DNA from 3 places in the Bacillus sp. FJAT-45066 genome. Region 3 is predicted to be linked to each of the others. Evidence: predicted binding sites of a transcription regulator. Region 3 holds the regulator's gene; each other region holds the start of a gene.
What was found. Region 3 encodes Rex, which represses fermentation and respiration genes when NADH is low (regulators of the CRP and FNR family bind a similar motif). Its sites were predicted from a motif close to TTGTGAAATATTTCACAA; they were not measured.

Region 1 (4,271 bases), 940 kb from region 3:
TCATCTTTTTAGAAAGTAGAGGCATATCACAAGGCAGAACAACATACCATTGTGAAGGAGCTCTTTTCATGCAGCTGTATATCCCAGCAAGTGGCCCTTTGCCGAGAAAAGGCGCTACATCTTCCACGATGTTTTTAAACCCTTTTGCTTGAAAAGTTGGAGTTAATATTGGAGAGCTACTTATAACCACTTCATTTGTCATTTCTTCCAGAATGTCTAAAGAGTACTCGTACATCTCCTTTTCGTTAAACTTGGCAAATGCTTTCGGACTGCCAAATCTACTAGACTTACCTCCAGACAACAAAATCCCTGTAACCTCGTTCACATGATCACTCCTTATATGTAAGTCGATTGTTTTAAAACAAATATTTTCGATATAGCTTTTTAGCAATAATAACGTTACAATAGGGTAAATAAACTTATGGTCGTTAAACTAATACAATTTTTAGAAAGTGGTGATCCAATGCCAGATAAAATATCTAAAGACTTAAAAGACTTTTTGCTCACTTTTGAAAAAACGCAAGAAATAAAAAAAGGTACTTACTTATTTCAAGAAGGTGTAGAAGCAAAAGAAATTTATGTCATTTTAGATGGCAAAATACAAATGAGTAAAATCACCCCAGACGGACAAGAATTAACAATGAGATTGTGCAGTAAGGACGATATTGTTGGGGAACTGACCCTATTTTGTTCTGGAGCTGTTTACATGCTTACTGCAAAAGTAATCGAATCAGGAAAAGTTGTCGTTGTACCAAAAGAAGCGCTAGAACAAAAACTTTCCGAAAGCAGCCACCTTGCTTTAGAATATATGAAATGGATGAGCAACCATTTTAGAAAAACACAAACGAAATTTCGCGACTTAGTATTGAACGGAAAAAAAGGCGCCCTATACTCCACGTTGATACGCATGACAAACAGTTTCGGCATATTGAAAGAGAACGGCATACTAATAAATACTCCATTAACAAACCAAGAGCTCGCTAACTATTGTGGCACCTCTCGTGAAGTTGTAAACAGAATGCTAAGCGATTTAAAGAAAAACAATATTTTATCTATCGATAAAGGTAAAATTACCATCCATGATTTAGACTTTTTAAAACTAGAAATCAACTGCGAAGGTTGCCCTGTGGAACTTTGTAGTATTGACTAAGAGCAGAAAGGAAATAATTCTGCTCTTTTTATTTTTGCTATGTAACACCGCTGTTGATTTCCGTGCAAGCCTTAGCTTTCCGCGGGGTGGATGGAGCCTCCTCGGCTTCGCCTGTGGGGTCTCCCGGCCCCCGCTACTCCCGCAGGAGTCTCCGACTTGCACGGAAATCAACTGCTAGATAGGTATCTAGAATCATCTCAACCTTTAGCATAGCTTTATATAAATATAATGACTCCTATAAAAAAGAGGACAGAGTTAACAATCTCATAAATGCCGACTTTCATGACACTTACATTTTTACCGTGAAAATAAATAGCTCTTACTAAGCTTGGTAAGAATGCAAAAATAAAAGCTGCGTATCCGAGTATTGGTAGTCCAATTATTACTGCAATGTGATAACCCCATGATAAGTACTTATATGTTGAGCTGTTCTTCTCTCGGATCATTGTTTTCACGTAAAAAGTACTTCCCACAAAAAATAGTAAGCTTAATGTGAATAGCAGCCAAGCTGTTTCATCAAGTGTGTTCGTACCAAGGAAGTAACTTGCTAGCCCTCCAATACAAAAAACGATAATGGCACTAAAATCGTTCCAAATGGCTCTCTCATTTTTTATTTTTGCAAAATAAGCATTAATAAAGAAAAATGGAATCATGCTTAATCCAAAATAAAATAAAGTTGGATTTTTGATAAGCGTTATAAGTAAAAATAGGATGGATGGAATAGCATAAATAATGGTCCATTTTAGATAAAGTTGAACTTTCTTCTTTTTTACTAACATGAGTAACGGATTGGTAGCTAAATATAAGAAAAACCATCCAAGAAAAAGTGGAATATGATATATACTAGGCTTTCCAGCTATAACCCCTAATAAAAACGGAATAATCAACATTGCCCATGCTCCGTGCTGCTTTGGCATTAATGGTTTCATCTCTATCACCTCTTTGTTTTACTACCTTTATTATAAACTTTCACGATTAGGTTGTTTGTGATGTTCGTCACATTCCTTCAAATTAGTTTAAAGGGGAAGATGTAATAAAATTGACGCTAATATAAAATTCATTTCTAGCTGTTGATTGGAGCGCAAGTCGGAGACTCCTGCGGGAGAAGCGGGGAGCGGGAGACCCCGCAGTCGCGAATGCGATGAGGAGGCTCCCGGCCCGCCCGCGGAAAGCGAAGATTTGCTCTCCAATCAACAGCGGTGTTTAGTTTATCATCTAAAAAGGCAAAAAAAATGAGCCAGATTATCTGCTCATCTTTTCTTCTAGTTTTTGTTGGTTAATGGACGGTAATTGTGCATTCCATTTGTATTCTCTCGTTTTGAAAGCGATGATTGTTTTGTAAAAAAAATTAATATTTTTCATAAAAAGAACGAACATTGCAATTGCAAAAAATACGTGAATTGCCAGGATGGCCGGTTGTTGTGCAATTTGGTTCATGTTTGGATTTAAAGTAACAAGCCCGATGATCCAACTGAATAAAAACGTGTGAACCGAGTAAACTTTGAACAATAAAACAATAGATGCACCAGTTAATACATAACCTAGTGAGCAAATTTTTAATAGTAGGATGGATTTCTTTTCTATTTTAACGTTTTGAGCTTCAGACTCTTCTTGTAGTCGATAATCATGTTTCCAAATAAACGCCATAATCCCTATTGCAACGAATGTGTAGGGAGTAATAACCCACAGGATGATATCCATTATATTCACTTGTTTCACCCTTTTTCTTTTAAGTTACTTTTATTATAAGAGATGGGTCAGATGCTAACTGTGATATTAATCACTTTATGGCGAGAAAGTGAATTTTTTTATACTTTTTAATACCGCTGTTGAATTCCACGCATATCTTCGCTTTCCGCGGGCGGGCCGGGAGCCTCCTCATCGCTCCGCTCTTGCGGGGTCTCCCGCTCCCCGCTTCTCCCGTGGGAGTCTCCGATATGCGTGGAATTCAACAGCTGAAAAGTAAACAAATTGAAACAATAAACATAAAAGCAACTATCAAAATAAAAAAACATTTTAATAATGAAGATGTTTTTGTTATAAGTTGAATGTTTCGTTTTAACTTGTGTTTCAATTCTTTTGTTTTGTGTTTCAATCTGATTAGTTTCTGTTTCAATTTACTGCATTTGTGTTTCAATTTTCCTTGTGGACATAATTTAACTATGCTTGTGTTTCAATTAATAATTTTGTGTTTCAATCTAAAGCGTTTCTGTTTCAATCTTCCAACTTTGTGTTTCAATCCATCTTAACTAAAAAAACTACTGAACCTTAAAAGTACAGTAGTAGCTTCTATTCCTTACTTACCCTCCACTCACAGGTGGGATGCATGCGACTATATCTCCTGCACGAACGACCATATTATCTGATGCAAACTCTTCGTTTACGGCGATCATTACTTGGTTCATGTTCGGTAGTCCATATTCTTTACTTAACAACTCTTTTAGTTGAGAAACAGTCATTTCCTCCATGTCTATGACTAACTTCTCTTTTCCATAAGCTTCTTGTAAAAAGGAAAATAATAAAATAGTAATCATTTCTCGATTCCCTCCGGTGCTCCATTAGGATAAGCGGTCTTTTCCAATTGGTCACCAATCCACATTTCGCCATCTTCCCAATGTTCTTTTTTCCAAATTGGCACGATCTGCTTAATACGCTCAATTGCATATTCGTTTGCTTCATAGGCATCTTTACGATGAGGTGTGGATACTGCGATAACAACGGCAATATCCGTGATGTCTAGGCGACCAATTCTGTGCGCAATGGCCACTTTTGCATCTACCCACTTTTCATTTATTTCATCTCCAATTTCGGCTAACTTTTTCTCTGCCATAGGAACATAAGCTTCGTATTTTAAATAAAGCGTTCGTTTTCCTTTTGTGAATTCGCGTACTGTGCCAATAAAGGTTGTAATGGCTCCTGCTTCACGACGCTCTACTTTTTTCACCAACTGCTCTACACTTATTGGTGCTGATACTATTTCAAACATTTTTCCCATTACTTAGATCCACTTCCTTCCCAATCCATTCTAATAACTTTTCTGTATCCGTAATATGGAAAACTGGTATTTCTTCCTTTATTTCTAAGTCTCCCCATACAACAACGGCAATTATGTCCGATAATT
Region 2 (4,271 bases), 1.7 Mb from region 3:
GATGGAATTAGTGCGAAAAAGCTTTTTGCCAGTCCTCCTTGGTTTAATCATTGCCACCATTTTTGGCTTAATCATATTTTAAAGGATTAGGGACGGATCGATTCTGTCCCTTTTTTTGTCGAAACTTTATAACAAATTTTATTGATATAACGGTTGCGTTATGAAAATTTTGGTATATACTATAGATATATCAAGAATAATTGATTAATAAAGGGGATAGAAAAATGTTAGATATTATGATGGTTGCAGATGCTAAACAAAAGGAATTAAAAGCTGAGATTAGAAAAGCTAGAAAAGCTGATTGGTTTCGTTCACTTTTTACGAAGCAAGTACAAGTAGAGAAACAAATGAAAAATACGGTGAAGACTGAAATGGTTTGCTGCGCATAAAATTGCGGTTATTAAATCAAAAATAATCGATTATAAAGAAGTCTGCTTGGTAGGTAGACCTATCATTATTAATGAAGTTCATCTACAATAATATTTTCATGCCAAATGAACTTCATTTGCCTTATGAAGTTCAACTACAATAATTTTTTCATGTCAATTGAACTTCATTTGCCTTATGTAGTTCAACTACATCAAATTTTTCATGCCAATTGAACTTCATTTGCCTTATGAAGTTCAACTACATCAAATTTTTCATGCCAATTGAACTTCATCAGCCTTATGATGTTCATCTACCACAAATTTTTCATGCCAAATGAACTTCATTTGTCTTATGAAGTTCATCTACATCAAATTTTTCATGCGAAGATAAACTCCACAGTCTTTTTGTCCAAGCCTCTATACTAAATTCTTAAGCAAATCGATAATACAACAGCAATATAGTCGCTAATGCAAAGATGAAATTCAGAAAAACAAAAACCATTTGATCTAACTTTGATTTATGTATACTAATTGGAGGATCATAGAACGAAACTCCTTCTATAATAAAGATTATTAGGATAATATGAATCATAAAGTGTCCAATTATCTCCGTTACGCCAAACAACATCGTCGTAGATATGAAAATTAACGTTAAAACAAACGCCAAAACTCTATTTAAAATACCTACTACAAGCAAATAACCGACGACAAACTCGATAAATGCTGCGAGTACTACGAACGTTTCTGGTGCAAATCCAAAAGTGGGAACTTGGTGATTTTGTATGATGTCCACACTCATCGAAGGATACACCCATTTTTCCACGGCCACCCAACAAAGAGACAAACCTGTCCCTAAATATAAAAATGGAAATCCCCAATTTTCTAATTTTGTTTTTCCAACTAACAACACAGCTATTATCGCAATATAAAATCCGTAATCTAACATATGAAATAAACCGGCTACAGAAAGTTGATACAGGAATAATCCTAGTAAAAAAAATGCTCCCACTTTCGTTGCTACATGATGTGGTATTAATAAAAATAAGATCGTAACCCATAACAATAACGTTATAAATCCATTTTCGATCAGAAACTCAGGAGCAAATAGCGAACCAGAGATTACTTGTACGATTAATGCAAGGGCTGTACCATACTTTAAAATATGCCTAGAAAGTTTTCGATATCCCCCAAGACTTATGTCTAATTTTTTCATTATGGGTATCTTGTTTACTAGTGGATCTGCTACTTGTGTTAATACCGCTAAGAATATAGCAATGAATATGGCTAAAAACATGAACATTGGAGAAAGAATATTTTCTATGCTCTCTTTTACTGGGTTCATTTCTGTGAACCATTTCACATGTGCAACCGCAACAGTTGGAATCATAAGAGCAATTATGAATGGAATAATATATTTTTTCATCGTTGCCTCCTAGTTTTTTTGGTATTTCAAACTAGTTTTTACAATTTGGCATTTATTATCCTTTACCATTCTATTCTTTCTCCAGGACAGTGTATTTATTACTCTTTTTTCTCACTATTAAATGATAACTAGTAAAGATACAACATTAGTGAAAGGTGTAACATAAAAAAAAATAGATACGCCTTTCGAAGCTCATCGCCGTTACCCAAACCGTCAAAATGGTCAAAGGCTTCGAAATTTCTCCTCAATTATTCTTTTACCATGCAGGGAATTTTCACAATTTACTAGAATAAATTAATGTTAGAAATTAATTTTCCATTTTTAGGAGGACACCAAGTTGAAAGAACGCCTTTTATGGTTAAGTGTTTTCATTATTGTAATAAGTAGTTTAGGCAACTACTTCTACTATAATGACAAACTAATCGATAAACCAATTTTCTTAGAGCATTATATGGTGAAAGAACTATATGAAGAAAACGAAATAATTGAGTTTACTATTTACTACCTTACAAATAAACAGGATCCCCATAAGATTCATAATGTTTTCATTGATGGTGTAAATGCAAATATTTATAGTCAGTCTTCATCAGGTTGGCATTTTGGCACAGAACAAGTTGAGTACATAGACCAATTTAATCACCATTACTTAATGTCTGCCAATATAGCAATTTGGACGGATACACTTAACTTAAATAAAAATGAAGAATTTTCCATAACAGATGTTACGTTCTTTCTATCCAATGGTGAGGAAGTGACAGCTAGTATCGGTGAAATACTAATTACCGCTTCACCTTCTCTGAATGAAAAAGAAGTAATTTTTTCTCCATTTCAAATGACTGGTTCTGATCATTTTACGGAGAGTTTTCATATAGCAAACGAAACATTATTCATTGAAAGTGTAACGATTCCGTTCTCGGAACAAATTGGTGAACAAATTAAATTTCAATATAGTATTGATCAAGAAATTACAAAAGAACTATATGACAGGCATAACAAAGCCGACCGATTTTTCACAATCGATGCATGGAAAGAATTAAATGTGCAACGATTAAACAGTCATTCTTTCCCTATCTCCTTAGAAGAAAATGAAATGATGTGGCTTTTAACACAATTATTGCCAGAAAAACCAATGTATACTTCGCTATCATTTACATGGGAAGGTACAACAGGAGAAGGAAAACCATTTGCATTTAGGACTCATGTCGGTAATTTCCCATATGTGAATCAAGATTACGTTAATCAAATGATTAAAGAGTATAAAGAAGGTGCATCACGATGATACAATTCAAGAAGTTATTCTGGGGATTTTTGTTTGTGTTCTTGGAGATTCATATTTTTATAGATATTTTGCCTGATCCTGTTGGTTATTTTCTTATTTTTTCAGGACTATCTTCACTATTAATTAAGATTCCTGACTCTCGAGTAGGAAAAATGGCTATAAAATGTTCACTAGCTTTAGTTATTCTGTCCATGCCTTCTTTCTTTATTTCTCAAAATGCAATCAACCAGCTTGGAAACATTCCTACTATTTGGGGTTCTTACACGTTTTTTATAGGCTTACTTAATATCGTTTTAATGTTTTATGTTTTTCAATTTATGATTGTATTAGCAAAGAATATTGGAGCGGAACAGATAAGTAACAAAACAAAAATATTCATGAAAGTATACTTAGTTATCTTTTTACTTCTTACATTTGTCGGAACGTTTGCGATAAATATGTACTATTACACTTTTATTGGCGTAATGGTTTTCTCCTTCATAATCTCGCTGATTTTAGAAATTTATTTCCTCGTTTTGTTATGGCGTTTTGCAAAAATTAAATACTAAAAAAATAATTTCACACTTCTACTGCTTTTATTTAATTAAACGCAGTTTTTTCTTCTCTTTTCTCTTTGAACTATTAACCTACCTTGAACATAAAATATACTATACAAATCGTTTAAGGGGGCTACAACATGATTAACTTCTTTGTCGTTTTTATAGGTCTGTTTATGGGAATGTTGGTTATTCGTTTATCGATTTTGGATGTTGTTTATTTTAGTCATTGGAAAGAAAAAATCGTGAACTATATAATCCTTCCTTCCTCCATTAGTTTCGTATATGTCACCTTCATTAGCAATTCGATTATAGAGACAGAATGGAATTTACATTTAGTTTTCGGTTTTATTATCGGTTTTGTCTTACAATTTATTATATTTTTAGTTCGACGTAAGTACCTTCGTTTATTAATTATGGAAAGAATAAAAAGAGAGAAGAGAAAGTAAGTTTATCCTAACTATCATTTCTTTTATTTTAGTTAATAAATCCTCCTACCAATCTACTTTCAACGACAACCGTCTACACACAACTACACAAAAATGTTCGAAATTGTCTTTTCCTGCGCTTTCCCAGGAAACTTTTTATTCCCTAAAACACTATTTAATTTTATAATCCATTATAATAATAGTATCGACATGAAAAGGGAGTTTGAAAATTGGATA
Region 3 (4,271 bases):
ACTCATGTAACAGTAATATTGGAGGAACGATTGTATGCGCATTACCCCTATTAAAATAGCTTATTTATATTTGGTTATGGGTTTTCTATTTCTCTACATTGCGATTATGTCAGTAGGAGATACTATTTGGCAATTTCAAACTATCTTATTAATGCTTTTCGCTACATTCAATTTTGGCGTTACCATTCGAGCGTTTATTTTGCACGACAAGGTTAAAAAGATGAAGGAGAAATAAATGGGTTGGGACAAAAGATCGATGAAGTTCATCTTCACTCAAATTTTTATCGGCTTTGAACTTCTTAACCGATGAAGTACATCTTCACTCAAATTTCTATCGACTTTGAACTTCTTAACGCCGCTGAAGTTCATTTTCACTCAAATTTTTATCGACTTTGAACTTCATAAGGTTGATGAGGTTCATCTTGACTAAAAATAGGTCAGGACAAAACCCGGTGAATTTATAGGAAGAGGCCCCAAGAACATTTTTTGTTCTTTGGGGCCTCTTTCTTTTTTGGGCGCTAGTTTTCTCCCAGCGTCTTTTTATTGTTCATTATTCATTTTTTCTAATTCCATCTTCGTTTCTGCTATTTTTGCTTTTCGATAAGCGAAACGGGAAATAACAAGACTGATTTCATATAAGATAAATAACGGTACCGTTACCATTAAGTGCGATAATAATTCTGGTGGCGTGATAAACGCCGCGATCACTAATAGGATAAAGTACGAATACTTTCTAGCTTTTACTAAAAATTGTGGTGTGACAATTCCTAGTCTTGTTAAGAACATAACTACTACGGGCATTTGAAACAAAATACCGAATGGAATCGTTAGTTGAAACAAAAACTGAAAATACTCATTAACCCCTATCACTTGGTTAATATCTAAACGTTCCGCTAATTTGTTCATAAAGTTAAGAACAAACGGAAATAAAATATAATACGAAAATGCTAGTCCACTTAAAAATAAAAGTAAAGAAATAGGTATATAGCTAAGCGTAACTCTTCTTTCTTTTTCATATAAGCCAGGACTAATGAAAGCCCACAGCTGATATAGCGTTACAGGGAAAGTGATAATAAACGCGATTAAAAAGGCAAATTGCATGAAGATCTTTATCGCATCTGTTGGACGAAACGCATGCAACGCAAACAATTGCGCTTCATCAGACTGTTGTAAATACACAATGATAGGTTCCGCTAAGAAGAAGCCGCCAATTGTTGATACAACAAAGAAGCTTGCAATGATGAATAACCTTTTACGCAATTCCCCTATATGGTCATATACCGTCATTTCTCTATCTATCATAAACGTTCATCCTTCATTACTTCTTCTGATCTTCTTTTTTTTCATCGTCATCTGCTAAACCTTTTGTTGCATTTTTAAATTCACGCAACGTGTTTCCTGCAGCTTTTCCAAGTTCAGGTAACTTTTTCGGACCGAAAATTAAAAGAGCGACAAGGCCTATAACTACGATACTTCCCATACCTAATGGCATAAATAGTCACCTCCTCGAAATATACTTATTCTACTACTTTTTTATTCTGATGGATAGTGTTTCAAGAAATATACCAAAGATTGTAATTCAACTGCTAAATCAATATGATGAATTCTAACATGATCAGGCACACTAATTCTAGCTGGAGTAAAGTTTAATATACCCTTAATACCTTTTGATACTAGTCTATCCGCTATTGGCTGTGCAACATGTGCTGGTACTGTTAGAATGGCAACAGTTATATCATCATCTAACTCTTCTTCTAGTTTATCTAAATCATAAACAGGAACGCCACCTATGTCTGTACCTATCTTTGATTTATCGACATCGAAGGCCAATTTAATCTTCGTGTTGTTATTTTTCGTGAAGTTGTAATGTAGGAAAGCAGTTCCTAAATTACCAACACCTATTAATGTAACATACGTCACTTCATCTTGGTCTAGCGTTTTACGGAAAAAAGTTAACAAATATTGAACATTATACCCATATCCCTTTTTCCCTAATGCACCAAAGTAGCTAAAATCTCTGCGTATTGTCGCTGGGTCTACTTTTACCGCTTCACTTAACTCTGTAGATGATACTCGTTGTTTGCCCGAGGAGCTTAAGTTTTGAATGAATCGATAATATAGTGGCAAGCGCTTTGCTGTTGCTTGTGGTATTTTTATTTGTTCGTTATTCATCTTATTCCCCCATTTACTCTATCTATATCATATCTATTATTCTGCTCTTTATTCTGTTTGCATCACATAATAAGTAAACGATTTCTTTTTGTTTTAAACATTTAATTAATTCTTCCTATCTCCATTGTTGAAAGAGATGGGAAAGAAAGATAAACTTAATCTAGACATATTGAGGTGAAACTTATGATTATTTTACAAGTTAATCAGTTAAATAAATATTTTGGTGCTGAACTTATTTTATCTAATATTAAATTAGAAGTACAATCGAGAGACCGAATTGCCCTAGTTGGACGAAATGGTGCTGGTAAATCCACATTATTGAAGATCATTTCAAATCAACTATCATATGATAGTGGTGAAATTATTAAGCCGAAAGATGTTTCGATTGGCTATTTAGCTCAAGACACCGGATTACAATCAGAACGTTCCATTTGGGACGAAATGCTGTCCGTTTTTTCTCATTTTAAACAATATGAAATAACCATGAGAGAACTGGAAGCAAAAATGGCTGACCCTGTCTTTATTAATCAGACAGAAGTTTATGAACGTATTTTAAAAGAATACGATCTGCTGCAAGAAACCTATAAACAACAAGGTGGTTTTCAATATGAGGCAGATATTCGTTCTGTCCTTCATGGATTAAACTTTGCTACCTTTGATTATAACACACCCATCTCAACTTTGAGCGGTGGACAACGAACTCGATTAGCTCTTGGTAAATTACTATTAACTAGGCCTGATTTATTAATACTTGATGAACCGACAAACCATTTAGATATTGAAACGTTGTCATGGTTAGAGTCGTACTTACAAAGTTATCCTGGGGCACTTTTAATTGTGTCTCATGATCGCTATTTTTTAGACAAAGTAGTGTCGGTTGTATATGAAATTGCCCGCAACCAGTCTACGAAGTTTTTAGGTAACTATAGTAGTTATTTGCAAGCGAAAGCTGATCAATATGAGCGTGATTTGAAGATGTACGAGAAACAGCAAGACCAAATAGAGAAATTGCGCGATTTTGTACAGCGAAACCTTGCACGCGCTTCAACGACAAAAAGAGCGCAAAGTAGAAGAAAACAGCTAGATAAAATGCAAGTGTTAGATAGACCAAATGGGGATGAAAAGTCTGCGTCTTTCGCTTTTGAGATAGAAAGACAAAGTGGGAACGATGTATTGAAGGCGAATTCTTTATCCTTTTCCTATGAAAGCCAGCCTGTTTTTGAAAATGTAGATATATCTCTAACTCGTGGCGATAGTGTCGCACTTGTTGGACCAAATGGTGTTGGTAAGTCTACACTATTGAAGATATTAGTGGAGAAATTGAATAAGCAAATTGGAAAAATACAATTTGGTGCCAATGTGACTGTAGGTTATTATGACCAACAACAGGCAGACTTGAAGTCTAATAAACGTGTGTTAGATGAGTTGTGGGATGACTACCCACACATGGCAGAAAAAGATGTCCGTACCGTTCTCGGTAATTTTCTTTTCTCTGGAGAAGATGTGCTAAAACCTGTCTTAAGCTTGAGTGGAGGAGAAAAAGCTAGGCTTGCATTAGCTAAGTTGATGTTACAGCGTTGCAATGTTTTAATATTGGACGAGCCGACAAATCATTTAGATTTAGATAGTAAGGAAATTTTAGAAAATGCTTTAATTGATTATCCAGGTACTATTTTGTTTGTGTCACATGACCGCTACTTTATTAATCGAATCGCTACGAAAGTTATTGAACTTTCGTCTACAGGTGCAATAGAGTTCTTAGGTGATTACGATTATTATGTGGAGAAAAAAGAAGAACAGCTTGAATTAGAGGCGATAGAAAGTCAGATGGATAGTACGATCCAGTCGAAACAGAAGCAATTGAAGTCTGATAGTACTGAGCCGAAAAGTTATGCACAAGAAAAAGAGCAAAAGAAAATAGAACGTCAACGAAAGCGAAGAATTGAAGAGATAGAAACAGAGATAGAACGCTTAGAGGAAAAGGTAGAAGAAAACGAAACACTACTTTGTGACCCAGACGTATACCAAAACCATTTGAAAGTGCAAGAACTGAACATGGAAAATGAAGAAGTTCAAGAAAAGCTTCTACTGTTAATGGA

Region 1: the regulator Rex is predicted to act here: its motif matches at 2,135-2,152, upstream of CDZ92_RS18865 (YwiC-like family protein).
Region 2: the regulator Rex is predicted to act here: its motif matches at 1,938-1,955, upstream of CDZ92_RS05625 (DoxX family membrane protein).

The regions. Positions count from the first base shown of each region.
Region 1 covers NZ_NISQ01000001.1:3,777,362-3,781,632, reverse strand. Annotated here, with positions in the region: gene CDZ92_RS18875 (molybdenum cofactor guanylyltransferase) at 1-325, opposite strand, end outside; gene CDZ92_RS18870 (Crp/Fnr family transcriptional regulator) at 464-1,150, shown strand; gene CDZ92_RS18865 (YwiC-like family protein) at 1,366-2,079, opposite strand; gene CDZ92_RS18860 (respiratory nitrate reductase subunit gamma) at 2,393-2,851, opposite strand; gene moaD (molybdopterin converting factor subunit 1) at 3,451-3,684, opposite strand; gene CDZ92_RS18850 (molybdenum cofactor biosynthesis protein MoaE) at 3,681-4,145, opposite strand; gene mobB (molybdopterin-guanine dinucleotide biosynthesis protein B) at 4,129-4,271, opposite strand, start outside.
Region 2 covers NZ_NISQ01000001.1:1,106,207-1,110,477, reverse strand. Annotated here, with positions in the region: gene CDZ92_RS05630 (hypothetical protein) at 1-82, shown strand, start outside; gene CDZ92_RS19860 (hypothetical protein) at 225-389, shown strand; gene CDZ92_RS05625 (DoxX family membrane protein) at 799-1,791, opposite strand; gene CDZ92_RS05620 (hypothetical protein) at 2,129-3,070, shown strand; gene CDZ92_RS05615 (hypothetical protein) at 3,067-3,618, shown strand; gene CDZ92_RS05610 (hypothetical protein) at 3,747-4,055, shown strand; gene CDZ92_RS05605 (hypothetical protein) at 4,265-4,271, shown strand, end outside.
Region 3 covers NZ_NISQ01000001.1:2,840,000-2,844,270, forward strand. Annotated here, with positions in the region: gene CDZ92_RS14250 (YdiK family protein) at 35-235, shown strand; gene tatC (twin-arginine translocase subunit TatC) at 541-1,302, opposite strand; gene CDZ92_RS14260 (twin-arginine translocase TatA/TatE family subunit) at 1,319-1,492, opposite strand; gene CDZ92_RS14265 (redox-sensing transcriptional repressor Rex) at 1,534-2,172, opposite strand; gene CDZ92_RS14270 (ABC-F family ATP-binding cassette domain-containing protein) at 2,356-4,271, shown strand, end outside.